DNA from 3 places in the Klebsiella variicola genome. Region 2 is predicted to be linked to each of the others. Evidence: predicted binding sites of a transcription regulator. Region 2 holds the regulator's gene; each other region holds the start of a gene.
What was found. The regulator Fur, encoded in region 2, represses iron uptake genes when iron is present. The targets are predictions, from matches to a motif close to ATAATAATGAGAACNACTATCAA.
Positions count from the first base shown of each region.

Region 1: the regulator Fur is predicted to act here: its motif matches at 1,606-1,628, upstream of SP68_RS24105 (TonB-dependent siderophore receptor).
Region 3: the regulator Fur is predicted to act here: its motif matches at 1,543-1,565, upstream of fes (enterochelin esterase).

Region 1 is NZ_CP010523.2:5,162,633-5,165,912, forward strand. It holds gene SP68_RS24105 (TonB-dependent siderophore receptor) at 1-1,342, opposite strand, end outside; gene SP68_RS24110 (MltF family protein) at 1,931-3,280, shown strand, end outside.
Region 2 is NZ_CP010523.2:3,903,796-3,907,075, reverse strand. It holds gene tcuA (FAD-dependent tricarballylate dehydrogenase TcuA) at 1-700, opposite strand, end outside; gene tcuR (tricarballylate utilization LysR family transcriptional regulator TcuR) at 798-1,724, opposite strand; gene fur (ferric iron uptake transcriptional regulator) at 1,852-2,304, opposite strand; gene fldA (flavodoxin FldA) at 2,596-3,126, opposite strand; gene ybfE (LexA regulated protein) at 3,278-3,280, opposite strand, start outside.
Region 3 is NZ_CP010523.2:4,019,039-4,022,318, reverse strand. It holds gene fepA (siderophore enterobactin receptor FepA) at 1-1,366, opposite strand, end outside; gene fes (enterochelin esterase) at 1,626-2,834, shown strand; gene SP68_RS18860 (MbtH family protein) at 2,862-3,065, shown strand; gene entF (enterobactin non-ribosomal peptide synthetase EntF) at 3,076-3,280, shown strand, end outside.

The DNA of each region.
Region 1 (3,280 bases), 1.3 Mb from region 2:
TTAGCGCCATATTATCTTCGGTAAACAGCGAGAAGATCTCGGCGCTGGAGTACGGGCTACGACCGGTAGCCGACACACCGTCGATAGTCCCGTAAGAGAGCGCCTGGGTTGTCGATACGCCATCTTTCATCCGCTGCTGATTCCATTCGGTGCCCAGCGTCAGATTCTGATCGACCCCCAGCGTAAACGGAATATTCACTTCGCTATGTAGCAGGACATCGGCCAGATCGATATCTGAAAACTCGCTACTGGAGAAGATCCCTTCCGTACCGCCCGCCAGCCCTTCATTCATTCGCGAGTTACGGGTGTGTTCGTACTGGGCATAGCTGTTGCTGGTCACGCCATTATCCCAGCCGCCGGTCCATGTGACGCCGTAAGTTTGCCGGTAGAGACGGTTGGTCTCTTTCCCGTACATACTCTTCACCAACGTACTGGTATTGGTGTTTTGCGTGTCGCCGGCATAGAGGTTGCCCTGGCGGCTGTAGCCGGCCTCAAACTCCAGGGCCTGCATCGGGGCGAACTCCCAGCGTAGCTTACTGTGAATATCTTTGTTCACCACCCCTTCACGTCCGGCGGGATAAGAACCGGCGTAGGAACCGGTACGCTCCGCTTCATGCCCGGCGTTAATGTCCTGAGCATCAGCCTGGGTTTTACTCAGATTACCCCAGAGATTGAAGCTGACACTGTCCGACAGTGGACCATTGAGGCTAAAGTTGGTACGTTTCGTCGCCCCTTCTTTACGGTGCTGCGGAGCATTCATATAGGTATTCCACGACCCGTGCCATTCTGGCGTGGTCGGTTTGGTCACGATGTTGACGACCCCGCCCATCGCGCCATTACCATAGCGCGCCGCCGCCGGGCCGCGGATCACATCGATATGATCGATCATCTCCGCTGGCACCCAACTGGTATCGCCGCGGGAGTCACGATCGCCGCGCCATCCATACCGCACCGAGTTACGGCTGGTCACCGGTTTACCATCGACCAGCACCAGCGTATTCTCGGGCCCCATGCCACGGATATCAATTTGCCGGTTGTTGCCGCGCTGACCACTGGTGGAGTTGCCGGTCAGGTTTACCCCAGGTTGCGTACGAATTAACTCCGATACATCGCGGGCGGGGGGATGTTTGCGAATCTCCTCTGCGGTAATGGTCGACACGCCCGGTGCCTGCAGGTTCTGCCTGGCAGCGGTCACCACCATCGTTTCCTCCTGGTTTTCGGCCGTTGGGGTGCTCTTATCGCGCGTCGATTGTTCTGTCATATTCTCTGCCGCCTGCAGCGGCACGCTACAGGCGAGCAAAGGAATGACGATCCCCAGCGGGAAGTGAGACGTGTATTTCATAGAATATGCCCTGTTTTCTGTTGCTGTCGGGCATAACGCCTTCCCCAATTGAAAAAACAATGGGATAAAATACTCGCCTCTGCGCCTCGCCAGATTTTGGCGTAGGTCAGCCCCTTCCCGATAGTCATGGGAATAAGAAAACAGCATGAGGCATAATAAAATTAAGTGCCCTGTTTCATCATTAGAGAAAAAGCGCTGCGCGCTATTCTTTGATAGCGTAATCCAGACAGCGAATAATAAGAGTAATGTGCTGTGCTACGGTAATAAAAATGAGATTCATTATCAAGATGATAATAATCAATATCGGAGAAAAATAAAATAAACACAAATAATCAAACGGTTACAACAAAACAAATGGAGAAGAATAAAATAAAAATATCATCATCATTTTCTATTTATCATTAAAAAAACACATTTCCGCCATATTATCTCCATAGTTAAAGTAAAGATAAAAGCACATTAATAGCAAGCGATAGAATGGGAGAAGACTATTTGTCGGCATCGTTATGTTTTTTACGCCCTTGTCGTGCCCGGCTAACGGCAGCCGTTCTGCTAAAATAATCACATCCCCCTGCGGAGTGTTCCTCCATGAACGCCAACTTGCTATCACGCCTGTTTATCGCCTGGCTCACCTGCCTCGCGGCGCTGTTATTCGCCCCTATCCTGCTTGCGGCGGAGGCGGAAAAAGCGCCGCCAGTCGCAACCGAAGACAATACGCTGTCGATCCACATCGACGATATGCTGCAGCCATGGAAAGGCGATCTGCCCGGCATGACCGAGCGGCGCACCATTCGGGTATTAACCACCTACAGCAAGACCTTCTTTTTTATTGATAAAGGCACTCAGCGCGGAGCAACCCACGATATCTTTATGGCGCTGGAAAACGATCTGAATAAGCAGTTGGCGAAGGATAAAAAGCTCAAACAGCGCCACCTGAAGCTGCATATCGTTTTTGTGCCGGTCAGCCGGGATAATCTCTTTATCGCGCTTAATGAAGGTAAAGGCGATATTGCGGCTGCCAATCTGACCATCACGCCCTCGCGGGAAGCCCAGGTCGATTTCGCCCAGCCGCTCTACAGCAACGTGAAAGAATTACTGATCTCCGGGCCGGCATCGCCGAAGATCGACAGCCTGGAGCAGCTCTCCGGCCAAACCGTCTTTGTTCGCCGCTCCTCCAGCTATTACGAGAGTCTGCAGGCGCTGAATGCCCGATTTGCCAGTGAGTCGCGGCCGCCGGTTATCCTGGAGGCAGCGCCGGAAGCGCTGGAGGATGAAGATCTGCTGGAAATGCTCAACGCCGGGCTGATTCCGCTGATCGTCGTCGATCAACACAAAGCCGTTTTCTGGAAACAGGTGTTTCCGAAAATTCAGATCCATGACAACGTGGTGCTGCGCGACGGCGGCAACATTGCCTGGGCGGTACGCAAAGACAGCCCGCAGCTGCTGGCGGTGCTAAACAACTTCGTCAAAAAGAATCGTCAGGGCACCACGCTGGGTAATACCCTCCTGCTGCGTTACCTGAAAAATGCCAAATATGTCAAAAATGCCGCCGCGAGTAAGGAAAGGCGCAAGTTCCTCGCCATGGTGGAAGTCTTCCGCAAATATGGCGATCGCTACGATGTCGACTGGCTGCTGATGGCGGCCCAGGGGTACCAGGAATCGCGACTGAACCAGTCGGTGCGAAGCCACGTCGGCGCCGTCGGGGTAATGCAGGTGATGCCCAGCACCGGAAAAGAGCTGAAAGTGGGCGATATTAAACAGCTGGATCCCAACATCCATGCTGGCGTGAAATACATGCGCTGGATGATAGATCGCTACTATGCTGATGAGCCCATGACCCGGCTCGATAAGGCGCTGTTTGCCTTTGCCTCCTATAACGCGGGTCCGGCGCGTATCGCCCGCCTGCGCACCATGACTAAACAGCGAGGATTTGACCCG
Region 2 (3,280 bases):
GATCGCCGATAATATCGGCCCCGGCGTCGATCATAAACTTGAGCAGCACTCCCTGGTTGAAGCGGGTGCCGCGGATGAGAAAGTTATCGGCGGGCCATTCACCGCTGTCATTTTGCCCCCAGGCCTCGCGCAGCCATTCGCGGTTGGATTCAAATCCGCCGGCGGCGAGGACGCAGCTTTTTGCAACAATCCGTTCCTCGCCCGCCAGCGCGGCGACAAATTCGCCGTTGCGCAGCTCGAGAGCCTGCACCGGTGTGTTGTAGCGGATCTGCACCCCCATTTGCTCCGCGCTGCGGTAATAGGCATTGACCAGCGCTTTGCCGCCGCCCATAAAAAAGGCGTTGGTGCGGGCCACGTGCAGGGCGCCGGAGAGCGGTGGCTGAAAGTTCACGCCGTGCTGGCGCATCCAGTCCCGGCATTGTGACGAGGTGCGGATCACCATTCGGGCCAGCGCTTCGTTGGTATTCCCCTCGGTGACGCGCAGCAGATCCTGCCAGTACTCTTCTTCCGGGTAGCTGTCGACCAGCACGTCCTGCGGCGCATCGTGCATACAGCGCAGGTTACGCGTGTGCTGCGAGTTGCCGCCGCGCCACTCCCGCGGCGCCGCCTCCAGCAGCAGCACCGAGGCGCCAGCTTCCCGGGCGGTTAAGGCGGCGCATAGCGCGGCATTGCCGCCGCCAATCACCAGTACATCCACCATTATCGGCTCCCTTACAATTTAATTAATTGTTAAATTTGTAATGGGAATGTAGGTGGTAACAGCGGTGAGGCGCTATGGTGTAATGCTAAAGAGGGGTTTAGTGAGCGTAAAGGGTAGCACCCGGCCAGCGGTCAGACTCCACCAGCTGGCGCATGACTTTGCTGAGTATCACTCGAGCCGCAAGGCCTGCCGGAGTGAGTTCATCATCAGACAGACTGACCAGAAAGTTGGGGCGACTGAGTATCGGGTTGACGACGTCGATCACCCTCAGCGCCTGATGGTCGAGGTGGGAGATGGCGGCCCCGGGCTGCAGGGTGGCCCCCAGTCCGCTGCGCACGGCCTGCATCAGCAGGGCCAGACCGTCAATGTCCGCCACCACCTCAACGCTGAGATGATGCTGCTGGCAAACTGCCTCCAGCCTGCCGCGCAGGCCATGGCCCTGGCTTGGCATAATCAACGGCAGGGAGGTGAGCTGGTCAGGGGAGATGTGGTCCTCCTGCAGGGGGGCCAACAGCGCATGGGTGCCAATCAGGAACAGGCGTTCTTCCAGCACCGGTCTGGCGCTCCAGCGCAGGATCTTTTCCTGCTGGAAAACGATAGCTAAATCGAGCTGGCGGGTGTTGATCATCCGCTCCAGATTACCGGAGAGGCTTTCCACCAAATGCAGGCGCACGTCGGGATAGCTTTCGCGCATCGCATTGATGAACGGGACGCCGAGAACGGAGGCGGTGCTGGGGGCCATGCCGACGCTAACGTGGCCTGACAGGCGCGCCTCGCGGGCGGCGAGGATGGCATCATCGGCATGGCGCAGCGCCAGCTGTGCCTGCGAGTAGAAAGCGAGACCCGCGCTGGTGGGCGTGACCCCGCGGGAGGTCCGCTGCAGCAGGCGAATGGCCAGTTCGTTTTCCAGGCGTGCGATCTGCTGGCTGAGCGCCGAGACGCCGATATTAAGATCAAGCGCGGCGCGCCCCATGCTGCCGGTTTCAACAATGCGCACAAAATAGCGTAGCTGGCGAAGTTCCATATCAACTCTCCGGACAAAACGAGGACGCGGGAAGGTCACCTGTGGGACGAGAGCGGTAAGGGCAGCAGAGGCGCCCATAAAAAAGCCAACCGGCAGGTTGGCTTTTCAGTCTCAGCGAAGCGGGGAATTATTTTTCCACCGCGTCGTGGGCGTGTTCGTCCTCGCGGCAATCACCTTCCGCACAATGACCGTACAGATACAGACTGTGGTTGGTCAGGCGGATGCCGTGGCGGGAGGCAATTTCACGCTGGCGTAATTCGATCGAGTCATCGCTGAATTCGATCACTTTGCCGCAGTCGAGGCAAATCAGGTGATCGTGGTGATGCTGCTGGGTCAGTTCGAAAACGGATTTACCGCCTTCAAAATTATGACGAGTCACGATACCGGCATCATCAAACTGGTTGAGTACGCGGTAAACGGTCGCCAGACCGATCTCTTCGCCCATGTCGATCAGGCGTTTATATAAGTCTTCCGCACTGACATGATGGTTATCCGGTTCCTGCAGCACTTCAAGGATTTTCAGTCGAGGAAGTGTGACTTTCAGGCCAGCCTTCTTTAATGCGGTATTGTTGTCAGTCATGCGGAATCTGTCCTGTTGCTAAACGATCTACTTCCTTCAACGGAAGTCATACAGAAATTAACCCGACGTAATGCGTCTCATTATAGAACTGCCACTGGTAAATGAAAACTGCAAGCATCAGGCCTGGTTTGCTGTCAAAAACGAGGCACCAGCTACAAACTGCGTCACGTGCCTCGTAGAATCAGTGGACATTGTACAGATATGTGATTAAAAGTTAAAAACTTGTAGCTATTAGTTTGATTGCTTTTGTCTATTAATGCGACGCAACTCAATGATTGCGCCGCTTAATCATCAGGCGTTTTTGATTTCTTCGAGGTGCAGCTCTTCGGCAACCTGCTTCACCCATTTCTCAACGCGCTCGTTGGTCAGCTCCGGCTGGCGGTCTTCATCAATGGCGAGGCCGACGAAGTGGTCGTCATCCGCCAGGCCTTTGGAGGCCTCAAAATGATACCCGGCTGTCGGCCAGTGACCGACGATGGTCGCGCCGCGCGGCTCAATGATGTCGCGGATGGTGCCCAGCGCGTCACAGAAGTATTCTGCGTAGTCTTCCTGGTCGCCACAGCCGAACAGCGCCACCAGTTTACCATTGAAGTCGATCTCTTCCAGCGTCGGGAAGAAGTCGTCCCAGTCACACTGCGCTTCGCCGTAGTACCAGGTCGGGATACCGAGCAGCAGAATGTCGTGGGCTTCCAGGTCTTCTTTGCTGCTTTTGGCAATGTCGTGAACATCAGCAACATCTTTACCAAGCTGCTTTTGAATCATTTTTGCAATATTTTCGGTGTTGCCGGTGTCGCTGCCAAAAAAGATGCCGATGATTGCCATGAGTAAAATAACCTCTTGAAACTTAAATGATGTGGTAGGGACGCGATGCCCATAGATAACGGCAATCATAGCAGAACAGGCAAGGGCGCGGAAACAGCAATCACGCCCGACTGCACACTCTGCTACACGAATGCGGATTTTTCGCGGAAAGTTA
Region 3 (3,280 bases), 120 kb from region 2:
TGTGGTGATCGAAACGCAGCGCCGGGGTCAGCATGGTGGTGTCGGTCAGCTCCATGTTGTTCTCAGCGAACAGCGAGAAGATTTCCGCCTGCGAGTACGGGCTGCGGCCAGTGCTGTCGTAGCCCGGGATGGTGCCGCCCGACAGCGCCTGGGTGTTGGAGGCGTTATCCTTCATCCGCTGCTGGTTCCACTCGCTGCCCAGCGTCAGGTTCTGATTAACCAGATAGTCGAACGGGATGCTGACTTCGCTGTGCAGCATCACATCCGCCAGATCGATATCCGTGAACTGGTTGCTGTTAAAGATCCCCTCGGTGCCCCCGGCCAGGCCTTCGCCTTTGCGCGAGTTGCGGGTGCGCTCGTACTGCGCCCAGTTGCTGGTGGTCACCCCGTTGTCCCAGGCGCCGTTCCAGGTGACCGAGTAGGTGTTGCGGTACAGACGGTTGGTCTCTTTACCGTAGTTCTCTTTCACCAGGTCGTTGGAGTTGGTGTTCTGGGTGTCGCCGGCGTAGAGGTTGCCCTGGCGGCTGTAGCCGGCTTCAAACTCCAGCGACTGCATCGGGGCGAATTCCCAGCGCACCAGACCATCGATGTTTTTATTTTGTACCCCTTCGCGCCCGGCAGGCAGGGTGTCGGCATAGATCCCGGTACGTTCGGACTGATGGCCCTGGTTGATATCCCAGGCGTCGGCCTGCGTTTTGTCGAGGTTACCGAACAGACGGAAGCTGAAATCGCCGCCCAGCGGGCCGCTGAGGCTGAAGTTAGTGCGTTTGGTGGAGCCTTCATCCTTGTGCTCCGGGGCGTTCATATAGGTGTTCCATGAGCCGTGCCACTCATCGCCGGTTTTTTTGGTGATGATATTCACCACCCCGCCGGCGGCGCCGTTGCCGTAGCGGGCGGCGGCCGGGCCGCGGATCACTTCGATGCGTTCGATCATCTCCGGCGGCACCCAGCTGGTGTCGCCGCGGGTGTCGCGCTCGCCGCGCCAGCCAAGGCGCACGGAATTGCGGCTGGTGACCGGCTTGCCATCGATCAGGATCAGGGTGTTTTCCGGACCCATGCCGCGGATATCAATCTGGCGGTTATTGCCGCGCTGGCCGCTGGTGGAGTTGCCGGTCAGGTTGACCCCCGGCATGGTGCGAATGATCTCCGAGACGTCGCGCGCTGGCGGGCGTTTGCGGATCTCATCGGCGGTGATGGTGGAGACGCCCGGCGCCTGCAGATTCTGCTCGGCGGCGGTGACCACCATGGTCTCTTCAGCAGCGCTGTTTTTATCGTCGGTGGCGGTTTCCGCTGCGCTTAACGGAAAAGCAACCCCGTAAATTCCCAGATTGACCAGCAAGGCCAGGGATTTGATCCTGTTATTCATTGTTATTCCTGCTCTTTAGTCGCCACGTTCCCCAAACGCCCCTTCCCACCGGGAGGGGAGGCGGCATAAATGTTGCCGGAAGAGGGCAAAGGCACTCCGTCGCTAGCTGAATAAGCTCTCTTCGACATGTTTTGTGAAAGACGCGCTTCCCACGGCGCGCTAATACGCTATTGCAAATGCAAATAGTTATCAATAATATTATCAATAAAGAATTACAATTAATTAAAAAAGTCACGCTATACATAGGGTTAATGACAGAATGTTAAGGACAGGAAGCGAGGAGTGGTGGCAAACCCTGCAGGGGCCGCAGTGCCGCGCAGTGGATGGCGTCATCGAGGTGACGTTCTGGTGGCGGGATCCGGCGGGGGATGAAACGCACTCTCCGCGCCGTCGGGTATGGCTCTATATCACCGGCGTGACCGACCACCATCAGAATGCGCGGCCGCAATCGCTGACGCGTCTGCCCGGGACCGACGCCTGGTCCTGGCGAACCACCCTGTCGCCGACCTGGCGCGGTAGCTACTGTTTTATTCCCTCCGACCGTGACGATGATTTTTCCCCTGAGGTGTTCAGCGCTGACGCGCCCGACCGCGCGCTGCTGCGCGAAGGCTGGCGCAAACTGCTGCCGCGGGCGATAGCCGATCCGCTAAACCCGCACAGCTGGCAGGGCGGACGCGGCCATGGCGTGTCGGCCCTGGAGATGCCGCAGGCGCCCGCGCAGCCCGGCTGGGACCAGTTTAATGAGGCGCATCCTCCCGCCCGATGCCTTGAGTGGCGCAGCGCGCGTCTGGGCAACCATCGCCGGGTCTGGATCTACACCACCGGCGAGGCCGTCGACCCGCAAACGCGGCCCCTGGCGATCCTGCTCGACGGCCAGTTCTGGGCCGAGAGCATGCCGGTGTGGTCGCCGCTGGCCGCGCTGACCAACGAGGGGAGTCTGCCGCCGGCGGTCTACCTGCTGATCGATGCGATCGACAACCAGCGCCGCGGGGTTGAGCTGCCCTGTCACCGCGATTTCTGGCTGGCGGTGCAGGAGGAGCTCCTGCCGCTGATCCGCGGCCATGCCCCGTTCAGCGACCGCCCGGAGCGGACAGTGGTGGCCGGGCAAAGCTTCGGCGGCCTGGCGGCGATGTTCGCCGCCCTCAACTGGCCGCAGCGCTTTGGCTGCGTACTCAGCCAGTCAGGCTCCTACTGGTGGCCGCATCGCGATGGCTGCGGGACGGGCTTTATCGGCGAACAGCTTCGCCAGGGTGAGGTGTCCGCGGCCGGGCTGCGCATCTGGCTGGAAGCGGGCCAGCGTGAACCGATTATTTTTCGCGCCAACCAGGCGCTGTTGGCGCAACTCACTACGACACAGCAGACGATTTTCTGGCGTCAGGTTGACGGCGGGCATGATGCGCTTTGCTGGCGCGGCGGGCTGACGGCAGGGCTTATCCAGCTCTGGCAGCCTCTGCTGTCGCACCCTTAGCACCGCGCTTTACGACAGGAGTTTGATATGCAATTCAGTAACCCCTTCGACAATCCGCAAGGGCAGTTTTACATTCTGCGCAATGATCAGCAGCAGTACAGCCTGTGGCCGGCGCACTGCGACCTGCCTGCCGGCTGGGCGGTGGTGTGCCCCCCGCAGTCGGCCGAGGCCTGCAACGCCTGGCTGGCGGCCAACTGGTCAACCCTGACCCCCGCCCATCATGCGTCATAAGGAGCTGACAATGACCACTCGTTTACCGCTGGTTGCCGCGCAGCCGGGGATCTGGATGGCCGAGCGCCTCTCCACTCTGCCAGGCGCCTGGAGCGTGGCCCACTATGTTGAACTGCGCGGCGCGCTCGACCCGGCGCTGCTGGGTAAGGCGATTGTCGCCGGTCTGCAGCAGGCGGACACCCTCAGCCTGCGCTTTGAGGAAGAGGAGGGGGAAG